DNA from 2 places in the Amycolatopsis acidiphila genome. Region 2 is predicted to be linked to the other one. Evidence: riboswitches for the same ligand, from Rfam matches in the RefSeq annotation. Region 2 holds a riboswitch; the other holds the start of a gene.
The links. Region 2 has a riboswitch for thiamine pyrophosphate ahead of thiO (glycine oxidase ThiO). Riboswitches for the same ligand answer to the same signal wherever they lie in the genome.
Positions count from the first base shown of each region.

Region 1: it holds a riboswitch for thiamine pyrophosphate, as region 2 does, so the genes downstream of both, LWP59_RS33425 (thiamine ABC transporter substrate-binding protein) here and thiO (glycine oxidase ThiO) in region 2, are expected to answer to the same signal.

Region 1 covers NZ_CP090063.1:6,843,136-6,848,556, forward strand. The annotation lists gene LWP59_RS33420 (ABC transporter permease) at 1-1,418, opposite strand, end outside; gene LWP59_RS33425 (thiamine ABC transporter substrate-binding protein) at 1,394-2,443, opposite strand; TPP riboswitch at 2,467-2,579, opposite strand; gene LWP59_RS33430 (4a-hydroxytetrahydrobiopterin dehydratase) at 2,604-2,894, shown strand; gene LWP59_RS33435 (hypothetical protein) at 2,958-3,266, shown strand; gene LWP59_RS33440 (hypothetical protein) at 4,077-4,679, shown strand; gene LWP59_RS33445 (cupin domain-containing protein) at 4,822-5,283, opposite strand; gene ychF (redox-regulated ATPase YchF) at 5,367-5,421, opposite strand, start outside.
Region 2 covers NZ_CP090063.1:7,333,858-7,339,278, reverse strand. The annotation lists gene LWP59_RS35895 (MFS transporter) at 1-373, shown strand, start outside; gene LWP59_RS35890 (hypothetical protein) at 539-1,414, shown strand; gene thiE (thiamine phosphate synthase) at 1,418-2,077, opposite strand; TPP riboswitch at 2,109-2,218, shown strand; gene thiO (glycine oxidase ThiO) at 2,213-3,301, shown strand; gene thiS (sulfur carrier protein ThiS) at 3,301-3,501, shown strand; gene thiG (thiazole synthase) at 3,506-4,267, shown strand; gene LWP59_RS35865 (MarR family winged helix-turn-helix transcriptional regulator) at 4,385-4,816, shown strand; gene thiD (bifunctional hydroxymethylpyrimidine kinase/phosphomethylpyrimidine kinase) at 5,201-5,421, opposite strand, start outside.

The DNA of each region.
Region 1 (5,421 bases), 490 kb from region 2:
AGCGCCACGACGTAGCCGAAGCCGGCCGCGGCCACGACGGACCGGATCGCGAGCGGCACGTCGATCTCCCGCCACACCCGCAGCGGCCCGGAGCCCAGCGTCGCGGCGGCTTGGCGCAGGCGGTCGTCGATGGAACGCAGCACGGGTAGCACCATCCGCACGATGAGCGGGATGATCACCAGCGCCTGCGCGAGCGGCACCAGCAGCGGGGACGTCCGCAGGTCACCGGGCAGCGCGTCGAGGGTGACCAGGTAGCCGAAGCCGACGGTCACCGCGGAGACACCGAGCGGCAGCATCAGCGCGGCATCCATGGTCTCGGCGAGCCCGTGCGGTACGCGGCCGGGTGCGCGGCGGAGCGTGACCACGAGAACCGCGGCAGACACCCCGATCACCAGGGCGAGCACGGTGGCGTCGGTCGCCGTGATCAACGAGTTCACCGCCGATCCCCACCCCGAGATCTGGAGGGTGCCGGCGTTGCCGGTGCTGGACAGCGCGCGATACCCGGCGAGGCTCCAACCGTCCTCAGTGGACACCGAGCGGATCAGCAGCGCGACGATCGGCGTCAGCAGCAGCCCGACCACCGCGATGGCGGCCGCGACGACCCACCACTCGCCCTTCACCGGTTTCCGCGCGGTCTCCCCGCGGGCGCGGAGTTTGAGCGCGATCTCCCGTCGCCGCCGGGCGGCGGCCCCCAGGAGCAACGCGGCGAGCACCGCGGCGATCTGCACCAGCGAGAGCGCCGCCGCGCCGGTCAGGTCCAGCAGGTTCTCGGTGCGCAGGTAGATCTCGGTCTCCAGGGTGCGCAACCGCGCGCCGCCGAGCACCAGCACGACACCGAAACTGGTGGCGCAGAACAGGAACACGACCGCGGCGGCCGAGGTGATCGCCGGCAGCAACGCGGGCAGCGTGACCGAGCGGAACGCCCGCCAGCGCGATGCGCCGAGCGCACGGGCGGCGTCCTCCGCGCGGGAGTCGAGGTGCGACCACAGTCCCGCGACCGTCCGGGCGACCACGGCGACGTTGAAGAAGGCGTTGGCGAGCACGATCGACAGGACCCCGCCGTCCGGCCACAACGCGCGGAACGCGAGCCCCACCACGACGGTCGGCAGCACGAACGGCACCAGCACGAGCGTGCGCATCAGGCCGACGCCCGGCAGCCGGACCCTCGCGAGCACGAAGGCCAGCGGCATCCCGCCGACCACGGCGATGGCCGTCGAGCCGGCGGCCTGCGCGACGGTGAACCACGCCAGCCGCCAGGTCTCGCCCTGCGCGAGCGCGGTCAGCACCCCGTTGCCGACGAAGCCCCGCTTGAGGATCGCCAGCACCGGCCACGCGAAGAAGACGACCAGGAACCCCAGTGGCACGAGGGCCAGCAGGCCCAGGCCGGCGCGGCTTACTGGCCGAGCAACGAGCGCCATTGGCCGATCCACCGCTCACGCCCGGCCTGCACCTGGTCGCCCGGCAGGCTCGCCGAGCTCTGCGGGAGCGGCGCGGCCTCGGCCCAGCCCTTCGGCAGGTCGACGCCCTGGCGGGCCGGGTAGACGTACATGTTGTCCGCGACCGTCGCCTGGAACTGTTGCGACAGCAGGAAGTCGATCACCTTGTGCGCCTTGTCCGGCTGCTTGGTGCCCGCCAGCACCCCGGCGTACTCGACCTGCCGGTAGCAGGTGTCGAGCAGCGCCTTCGTCCGCGGCTTGCCGTCGGCGCCGATCTCGGCGGCGGGCGAGGACGCGTAGGACACCACGATGGGCCGCGGGCCGTTGCCCGACGAGCCGGAGAAGTCCTGGCTGTAGGCCTCTTCCCAGCCGCTGTCGGACTTCACGCCGTTGTCCTTGAGCTTCTGCCAGTACCCCTGCCAGCCCTGCTCGCCGTACTTCGCGATGGTGCCGAGCAGGAACGCGAGACCGGGCGAGGAGGTCGCGGGGTTCTCCACGACGAGCAGGTCCTTGTACTGCGGGTCGGTGAGATCGTCGTAGCCGGTGGGCGCGGGGATTCCCTTCTGCGCGAACCAGTTCGTGTCGACGTTGAGGCACACGTCGCCGAGGTCGACGGCCGAGAGCCGGTGCTCGCTGTCGACGGCGTAGCGCTGCGGGCCGCGATCGGCCTCCGGACTCGTGTAGGAGTCGAAGACGCCTTCGCCGAGCGCGCGCGAGGCGAACGTCGAGTCGACGCCGTAGGCCACGTCGCCGATGGGGTTGGCCTTGGTCAGCACGAGCGAGTTCGTCAGCGCGCCCGCGTCGCCCTTCTTGATCACGTCGATCTTGATGCCGGTCTGCTGCTGGAAGGCGTCGAGCACCTGCTGCGGCGCGGCCCAGGAGTCGTGGGTGACCAGGGTGACCGTGGACGCGGCGCTGTCGTCCGAGCCCCCGCCGACGAGTGTGCAGCCCGTGGTCAGTGCGGCGGTCAGGCCGAGCACGACGGCCGCGCTCCACTTGCCTCTCATGGCCCCTCCTTGCGTTCACCGGCAGGAGGGGATGTGGGCCTCCCTGCGCCGGCATGATCCGGATCAGGTGCGAACGGTCGCGGGGGTGGACCCGCCTCTCAGCCCGGCCTGGTGCCGGACTCCCGTGGCAACCCAGCAGCGTACCCGTCACGATGGAGGGATGGCGAAGCTACTGAGCGAGGACGAGATCATGGAGGCGCTGACGAGGCTGCCGCACTGGAAGCGCGAAGGGGACGCGCTCGAGCGCACGGCCGAGCTGGGCAGCTTCCCGCAGGCGATCCAGGTGGTGAACCGGGTCGCGGAGGTCGCGGAGGGCGCGGACCATCATCCCGACATCGACATCCGCTGGCGGACCCTGGTGTTCCGGCTGAGCACGCACTCGGCCGGCGGGCTGACCGAGAAGGACGTCTCCCTGGCGGGCGAGATCGACGGGATAGTCGACGACCTGTGATCTCGGCTACCGCGGCAACATCCCGCGGGGTGTCCTGCGTTGCCCTGGTGGAGGGAACGCACGATGTCGAAGATCTTGTTCTTGTCGAAGGCCGCTGGGGTCGCGGTGGTGTCGGCGGTGCTGTTGTTCGGGCTGTTGCCGAGCGCCGTCGCTGAGGCGGTGGCCTTGCCCGGCGGCGTCGCTACGGGCGTTGTCGCGGACGCACCCCAGGACACGACGCCCAGGGCAGTCACTCCCCGAGGCGGCGCCGCGGTGCAGCCCACGAGCGAAACCCGCGCGATCGTCGTCGGCGGGCTGTCGTTCGTGCTGATGATCGCTGCCGCAGGGGCGGTTCTCTGGCACACGGCACGAAGTCGGCACCCCGGAGAGTGATTTCCGACACAGGGCAGTAACGGGCGCCTTGATCAAGGCGGTTTCACCGGCGGAAAAGCCCGCTGCAACCCAGGGAACGCCATGAACAGCACCGCCCCCGTCCTGTCCGCGACCCAGCGCGCGTGGATCGCCGTCACCGCCACCACGATCACCCTGCTGGCCGTCATCCTGCTCGGCTTCGCCGCCTGAGCCTCTGAGGTTCGCCGGGAGCCCTTCTCGGGCTCCCGACACCACTTTCCGCATCGGCATCTCGCTCCCCGGCGCGTCACACCTTCGCGGCCACGCCGCGCGCGATCGACCGCCGTGCCCCCGCGTCACTCGACGCACCTCGGGGGGTCGGCTGAACCTCGAGCCGACCCGCGTCCGTACTCCGGTTTCGACACCCGCGCCGTCGCCCACTTTTCTCTACGCGACCGCGCCGCTTGCCAAGCGCCACCTCCGCAGGCCACCCGCCGCGCCGCCCGTGCCGCACCACCTCCGCCACTGCGTGCCCCGCCACGCCACCTCTGCCGCGCCACCGGCCAAGCGGGACGTCCGGCGCCACTGGCCAAGCGCCACCTCCGCGCCACTCCGGCACCGCCTCCGCCACCGCAGCCCAAGCGCCACCTCCGCCACCAGCGCCTCTCGATGCGCCTGTTGATCTGTGCCGCTTCTCACGGACTAGTGACTTCGTGTTGTCCGATTCGTAATGTGGCGTCGGTTCAGCCAATAACGAGCTGGTAACAAACCAATTACCAGCAGTATCGGAAATGGTGCTCGACAATGGTGGGTCGACATAGGTCAAGATCACGGGCGCGCATTCTGCCGACCGTGGTCGCACTGGCGGCGGCTTTTCTCCTGGGGTTCACGATCTGGATCGCGGGAGGACCACGGCACGATGACACCCCGAGCCTGGCGGCCGCCGAGATGAAGGCCCCGGCCCCAGTCTCGACGTCCGCCACGACCACGACGCCGCCCCCGACGACGGTCCCACCACCGTCAACGACCACCCCTCGGCCGTCCACCACAACACCGAAGACCAGCACGAAGCCGACGACGATGGCGGCCGTCGGTCACGCGTGTTCATCCGTCCTGGCCGGTGCCCAGCCCCAGGTCGCGCAGGCGGGCAACTACCTCAAGGCGATGTTCGGCGTCGACACGGTTCTCGGCCGCGCCGCCCGTGGCGGCGAAAGCGACCATCCCGACGGCCTGGCCCTGGATTTCATGGTCGACACCGCGACGGGAAACAAGCTGGCCGATTACGTCCTGTCGAACCAGTCGCGCCTCGGTGTGAAATACGTGATCTGGCGCCAGCGCTATAACGACGGAAACGGCTGGTCGGCAATGGAAGATCGCGGCAGCACCACCGCCAACCATTACGACCATGTGCACGTGTCGTTCAAGTCCAGCGCCAAAGCTTCGGTCACCTGCTGACCGCCCCGTCGACAGTCGGGCACGACCAGAGCAAATTCGAGCCCGCCGCAGGAATCAGAGGTTGAAGCGGAGTAGATCGCGACCTGCGGAAGCGCTGACGATCAACGAAACGGTGTCGATCTCGGCTTGGCTCGGGCGTTACTCAACTCCCCCTGCCAAGCACGATCTTGTCGCCCTGAATGAACGGAGCTTGGACCACGAAGTGCAGGTAGTCGTCCGAGCTGTCGATGAACGTGTGGCTCTCGCCTGGTTCGACCACCAGCATGTCCCCGGCCCGCAGGCGCACCTCCCGCCCATCGACGACGGCGACGCTGTCGCCCCGGGCGACGAGATATGCCTCGTTCATGTGGTCGTGCCGGTGAGGGTCGTTCACGCCCTGGTCGGCCCAGCCGATCACGACCGGAACCAGCGAGTTCCACGGGCCCACGAACCAGCCTTTACCGCCTGCCGACTTGCTCGCGTGATTCAGGATCGTCGGCCTATGGTGCCCTGCCCCCGCTGCGGTCGGCAGCGTCCGTTCCGGCAGGTCGATCGTGGCATTGACGGGCTGGTGGAGTTCGGGAATCAGCCCAAGATCGAAGGCGACTCCAGCGACCGTGGACACGACGCTCTTGGTCGGTCACTCTGCCGAACAACTGACGAATCCAGAAGCCGCCTAGGACTCTGACCAGGGCAAACGGCCCCGACTCAGACGTTGAAGCGGAACTCCACCACATCACCGTCGGCCATAACGTAGTCCTTG
Region 2 (5,421 bases):
CGGGCTGGGCCTGGCCACGGTGGTCGCGCCGGTGACGGCGACCGTGCTCGCGGCGGTGCCCGACGAGCACGCCGGAGTCGCCTCGGGCGTGAACAACGCGATCGCCCGCGCCGGAAACCTGATCGCCATCGCGGTGCTGCCCGCGATCGCCGGACTTACCGGCGAGTCGTATTCCGATCCCGCCGCGCTCACCTCGGGCTGGCGGGTCTCGCTTCTCGTCTGCGCCGGGCTCGCGGTCGTCGGGGCGCTGTGCGGGCTCGGTGTCCGTAACTCCGTGTTGGCGCCGGAACACGTTGCGCCGCAAGGGAAGCTTGATCTAGGAAAGTGCCTGCACTGCGCCGTCGACGGACCGCCTACGCACGTTCGCGGATGAATCCGGATTTCACGGGTATGAGGTCGTGGTGAAGGCCGCTTGATCCAAAGTGGACAGTCGTCGTGGTGCTGCTCACGAAACTGCTAACGCCGGGAGCATTCCGATCGACTAACACGTTGGACACCGTGGGATCACGGTGGGGCAACTTGCGAGCAGATCGGAATCATGACCGAGGAAAAGGAAGAGACTCAGAAGACCGGTCTCAAGCCGGCACAGGTGGTCGCGTCGGCACTCGCCGCGATCACGGCGGCGTTCCTGGGTTCGACGCTGGGCGTGGGGGGAACCGTCGCGGGCGCGGGGATCGCCAGCATCATCACCACGATCGGCAGTGAGGTGTACCTGCGGTCGCTGCGCCGCACCAAGGAGGCCGCCCGCAAGACGGCCGAGGTGCTGGCGCTGACCGACACGCGGTTGCGGCAGGAGACGCGGTTCGTCGAACCGCCGCCGCGGCTCCCGGCCAACCCGCTGATACAGCCCGGGCCGGCGCAGCAGGGGCAGCTGCCGGCGACGGCGGTCAACCGGGTGCAGCCCACCCAGTACCTGCCGATGGCGGGCGCGGGGCAGTCCGGCGGCGGGGAGCGCACGGTGTACCTCCCCCGGCCCGGCGCGCAGAACGCGACCGCGGTGCAGAACGCGACGGGGGCACCGACGCAGGTGCTGGCGAAGCCCGAGACCAAGCCGAAGCCGCCCTGGTGGAAGAACCGCTGGACGCTCATCGCGGGCACCAGCGTCGTGGCGTTTCTCGTCGGGATGCTGGCCCTGACCGGGTTCGAGAGCCTGACCGGGCACGCGGTTTCAGGTGGTTCGGGCACCACGTTCGGCCAGGTCGTGGGCAGGTCGGGCGGTTCGGCGACCACCACGCACGAGACGACGACGGTCACCGAGACGCAGACCTCGAAGTCGCGTCCGACCGCCACCTCGACCGAGCAGAGCGAGACGTCCGTCCCCAGCACCACTCAGCAGGAACAGCCCTCGCAGAGCAGCGCCTCGCAGACGGCTTCGGCGACGCCGACCGAGAGCGCCGGCCCGACCAGCGGCTGACCGCTACGGCAGGGCGGAGACGATCCGGCGGGCCGCGGCCTGCGGGTCCTCGGCCTCGGTGATCGCCCGCACCACCACGACACGGGTAGCGCCTGCCTCGAGCACCTCGGGCAGGCGTTCGTCGTCTATCCCGCCGATGGCGAACCACGGCCGCGTCGCCCCGGCCGTCGCCCGCACCAGGTCCAGGCCCGGCGCCGAGCGGCCCGGCTTGGTCGGGGTCGGCCAGCACGGCCCGGTGCAGAAGTAGTCCACGCCCGGTTCCGCCGCCGCCGCCCGTGCCTGTTCGACGGAGTGCGTGGAGCGGCCGATGACCGGCTCGTCCCCGATGACGCGGCGCGCGAGCGGCACCGGCAGGTCGTCCTGGCCCAGGTGCAGAACGTCCGCGTCGACGGCGAGCGCGACGTCCGCCCGGTCGTTCACCGCGAGCAGTGCGCCGTGCCGGGCGCACGCCTCGGCGAGCACCTCCAGCGCGGCCAGCTCCTGCTTCGCCTCGAGCGGCGCTCCGCTGGTCTTGTCGCGGAGCTGGATGATGTCGACGCCTCCGGCGAGCGCCGCGTCGGCGAACTCGGCGAGGTCGCCGCGCTCACTGCGCGCGTCGGTGCACAGGTAGAGCCGCGCCGCGTCGAGCCGCTTCCTGATCTGATCCCCACTGAGGCCTGGCATGATGGTCACGGTAGTGCAAGAGGTAACGTGGAGGTGTCCGCACGGGAGCCCGAGGACACGGGCTGAGAGGGAGCCGGAACCGCTCCGACCGTGGAACCTGATCCGGATCATGCCGGCGCAGGGAGCGTGATTTCTGTGGTGAACCAGCTGGCAGTCGTCGGTGGCGGCGTCATCGGCCTGTCCGTGGCCTGGCGTGCCGCGGCCGCCGGGTACGACGTGACGGTCATCGATCGTTCGCCGGGGTGCGGTGCGTCGTGGGTCGCGGGCGGGATGCTCGCGCCGGTCACCGAAGCCTGGCCCGGCGAGGAAGCCGCGCTGCACCTGGGCGAGGAGTCGCTGCGGCGGTGGCCGGCGTTCGCGGCCGCACTTGCCGAAGACGGTGGCGACCCTGGCCTGTCGACCACCGGCACCGTCGTGGTCGCGCTCGACCGCGGCGACGCCGACCAGCTGGGCGTGCTCGCCGACTACCTGCGCACGGTCGGCCGCGAGGTCGAGTCCGTCACCGGGCGACAGTTGCGCTCGCTCGAACCGGGGGTCAGCGGCGTGCGGGCCCTGCTCGTGCCGGGTGACCTGGCCGTCGACAACCGCAAGCTGCTGCGTTCGCTGCAGGCCGCCGCGATCCGGCACGGCGTCAAGTTCGTCGACGACGACGCGACCGAGGTGGAAACCGGCCGCGTCCGCACCGTGTCCGGGGAGGTGCCGTGCGAGGTCGCGGTGATCGCCGCCGGTGCACGCAGCGCGCGGCTGCACCCGGCGCTGGCCGTCCGGCCGCTGAAGGGCGAGATCCTGCGGTTGCGAGCCCGGCGGACGAGCCTGCCGCCGCCGTCGCGCACCGTGCGTGCCGTCGTCGAGGGGCGGCCGATCTACCTGGTGCCACGCGCGGGCGGCGAGCTGGTGCTCGGCGCGACGCAGTACGAGGCCGGGTTCGACGAGACCGTGAGCGCGCGCGGGGTGCGCGAGCTGCTCGAAGGCGCGGAACGGATCTTCCCGAGCATCGACGAGTACGAGCTCGTCGAGACCGCGGCGGGCCTTCGCGCGGCGAGCGTCGACACGCTGCCGTTCATCGGCGAGCTCGGCGAAGGCGTCTTCGCGGCCACGGGCCACCACCGCAACGGGCTGCTGATGGCCCCGGTGACCGCGGACGCGATCGTCGCGTGGCTCGACGGCGCCGCGCCGCCTCCGCACGTCGAAGCGGCACATCCACATCGGCTGGGAGCGAAGTGATGGAAGTACGGATCAACGGCGATTGGCGGACGTTCCCGGACGGGACGACGGTGGCCGGGCTGCTCGAGGCACTGGGCACGGCGCCGCGCGGGATCGCGGTGGCGCTCGACGGCGAGGTCGTCCGGCGGGGCGACTGGGCCGAGGTGGTCGTGCCCGCGGGCGCGCGGCTGGAAATCCTGACGGCGGTACAAGGTGGGTGAGGACATGCTGGAGGGCGACGAGCTCGCGATCGGCGAGCACAAGCTGGGCTCGCGACTGATCATCGGGACCGGTGGCGCGGCGAACCTGGCGGTGCTGGAACGGGCGCTGGTGGCGTCCGGGACCGAGCTGACCACGGTCGCGATGCGCCGGGCCGACGCCGAGGGCGGGTCCGGGGTGCTGGAGCTCGTGCGGCGGCTGGGGATCCGGCTGCTGCCGAACACCGCGGGCTGCCGGAGCGCTGCCGAGGCCGTGCTGACGGCGCAGCTGGCGCGCGAGGCGCTGGAGACCGACCTCATCAAGCTGGAGGTGCACGCCGACGACCGGACGCTGCTGCCGGACCCGGTCGAGACGCTCGACGCGGCGGAGCGGCTGGCCGACGACGGGTTCACGGTGTTCGCGTACACCAACGACGACCCGGTGCTGGCGCTGCGGCTGGAGGAGGCGGGTTGTGCCGCGGTGATGCCGCTCGGCGCGCCCATCGGGACGGGGCTCGGCATCCGGAACCCGCACAACATCGAGCTGATCGTGTCCCGCGCGGGCGTGCCGATCGTGCTGGACGCGGGTATCGGCACGGCGTCGGACGCAGCGCTGGCGATGGAGCTGGGCTGCGACGCGGTGTTGCTGTCGACGGCGGTGACGCGGGCGCAGGACCCGGAGCGGATGGCGCACGCGATGCGTTCGGCGGTGGTCGCGGGCCGGCTCGCGCGCGGCGCGGGCCGGGTTCCGCAGCGGTTCTGGGCGCAGGCGTCTTCGCCGGCCCGCTGAGGCGCGACGACGCGGAATGCCCCTTTTCGGGTGTTCACCGTACTCAGACAGGGGAACCACGTATGGTTGTCCGCACCCTTCGGGGGTCGGGGGAACGGCGAACAGAAGGAGCCCGAGGTGGACACGTCGACGACCGAGGACGTCGCCGGGCGGTTGTTCCTGGCAGTGGGCAGGCTGTCGCGCTCGCTGCGGCAGGCGGGATCGCCCGGTCCCGGGCACGGCGCGATTTCGGCGCTCGCCACGCTGGTCGCGTCGGGCTCGATGCGGCTCGGTGACCTGGCCGTGAAGGAAGGCGTCGCGGCGGCGACCATGTCACGGATCATCGCCGGCCTGGTGGAGGCGGGCTATGCCCGGCGCGAGCCCGACCCGGTCGACCGCAGAGCCTGGCTGGCGACCGCGACGGAGGACGGCGAGCGCATGCTGTCGGGCGTCCGGTCGACGAGGGTGCACGAGCTGAACAAGCGCATCGACCGCCTGCCGCCGGAGCAGCGGAAGGACCTGGCGGCGGGCCTGGTGGCGCTGGAGATGCTGCTGTCGGAGGAGGATTGAGGGGTTCGGGGTGGGTTGGCGTAAGCCAAGGCCGAAGACCCCCAACTCGACCACCTCGAGAAGGTGACGTGAAGGGGCCTTTTCCTGGCTCATCTTTGAGCCTGCCCGTCCGGTTTGAGCCTGCCCGTCCGGCGAGGACTCTCTTGATCTTTTCCCCCGCGCATAGCGCGGGGGTCGCGCGAAGCGCGGGGGCGCGTAGCGCGCGGGTGGTTGGGAACGCCCGTCCTACCCCGATTTTTGATCGTTGAAGGAGGCGGGGATCGGGGTTAGGGAGCGGGCTGGGCGCGGGCATTCGGCTGCCGTTGCCGGGTTCGCCATGGTGGGTAGCTGGGCGTTGCCGGGTTCGGCCTGGGTGGGTGGTCGGCCCACCGCCGCCACCGCCGCCTACCGCTCCTCCGGGGCCAGGCGCCAGAAGGCCGACACCGGGCCGACCTTGGCGCCCATCGGGTAGGCGTTCGCCACGGCGTTGCTCACGAACCACTTCCCGAACCGCGCCGCGTCGGGGACGGTCATGCCACGCGCCAAGCCCGCCGTCAGTGCTGACGCCATCGAGTCGCCGGCGCCGTGCGTGTGTGGCGTCGCGATCCGGGGGCCCGGCAGCTCGA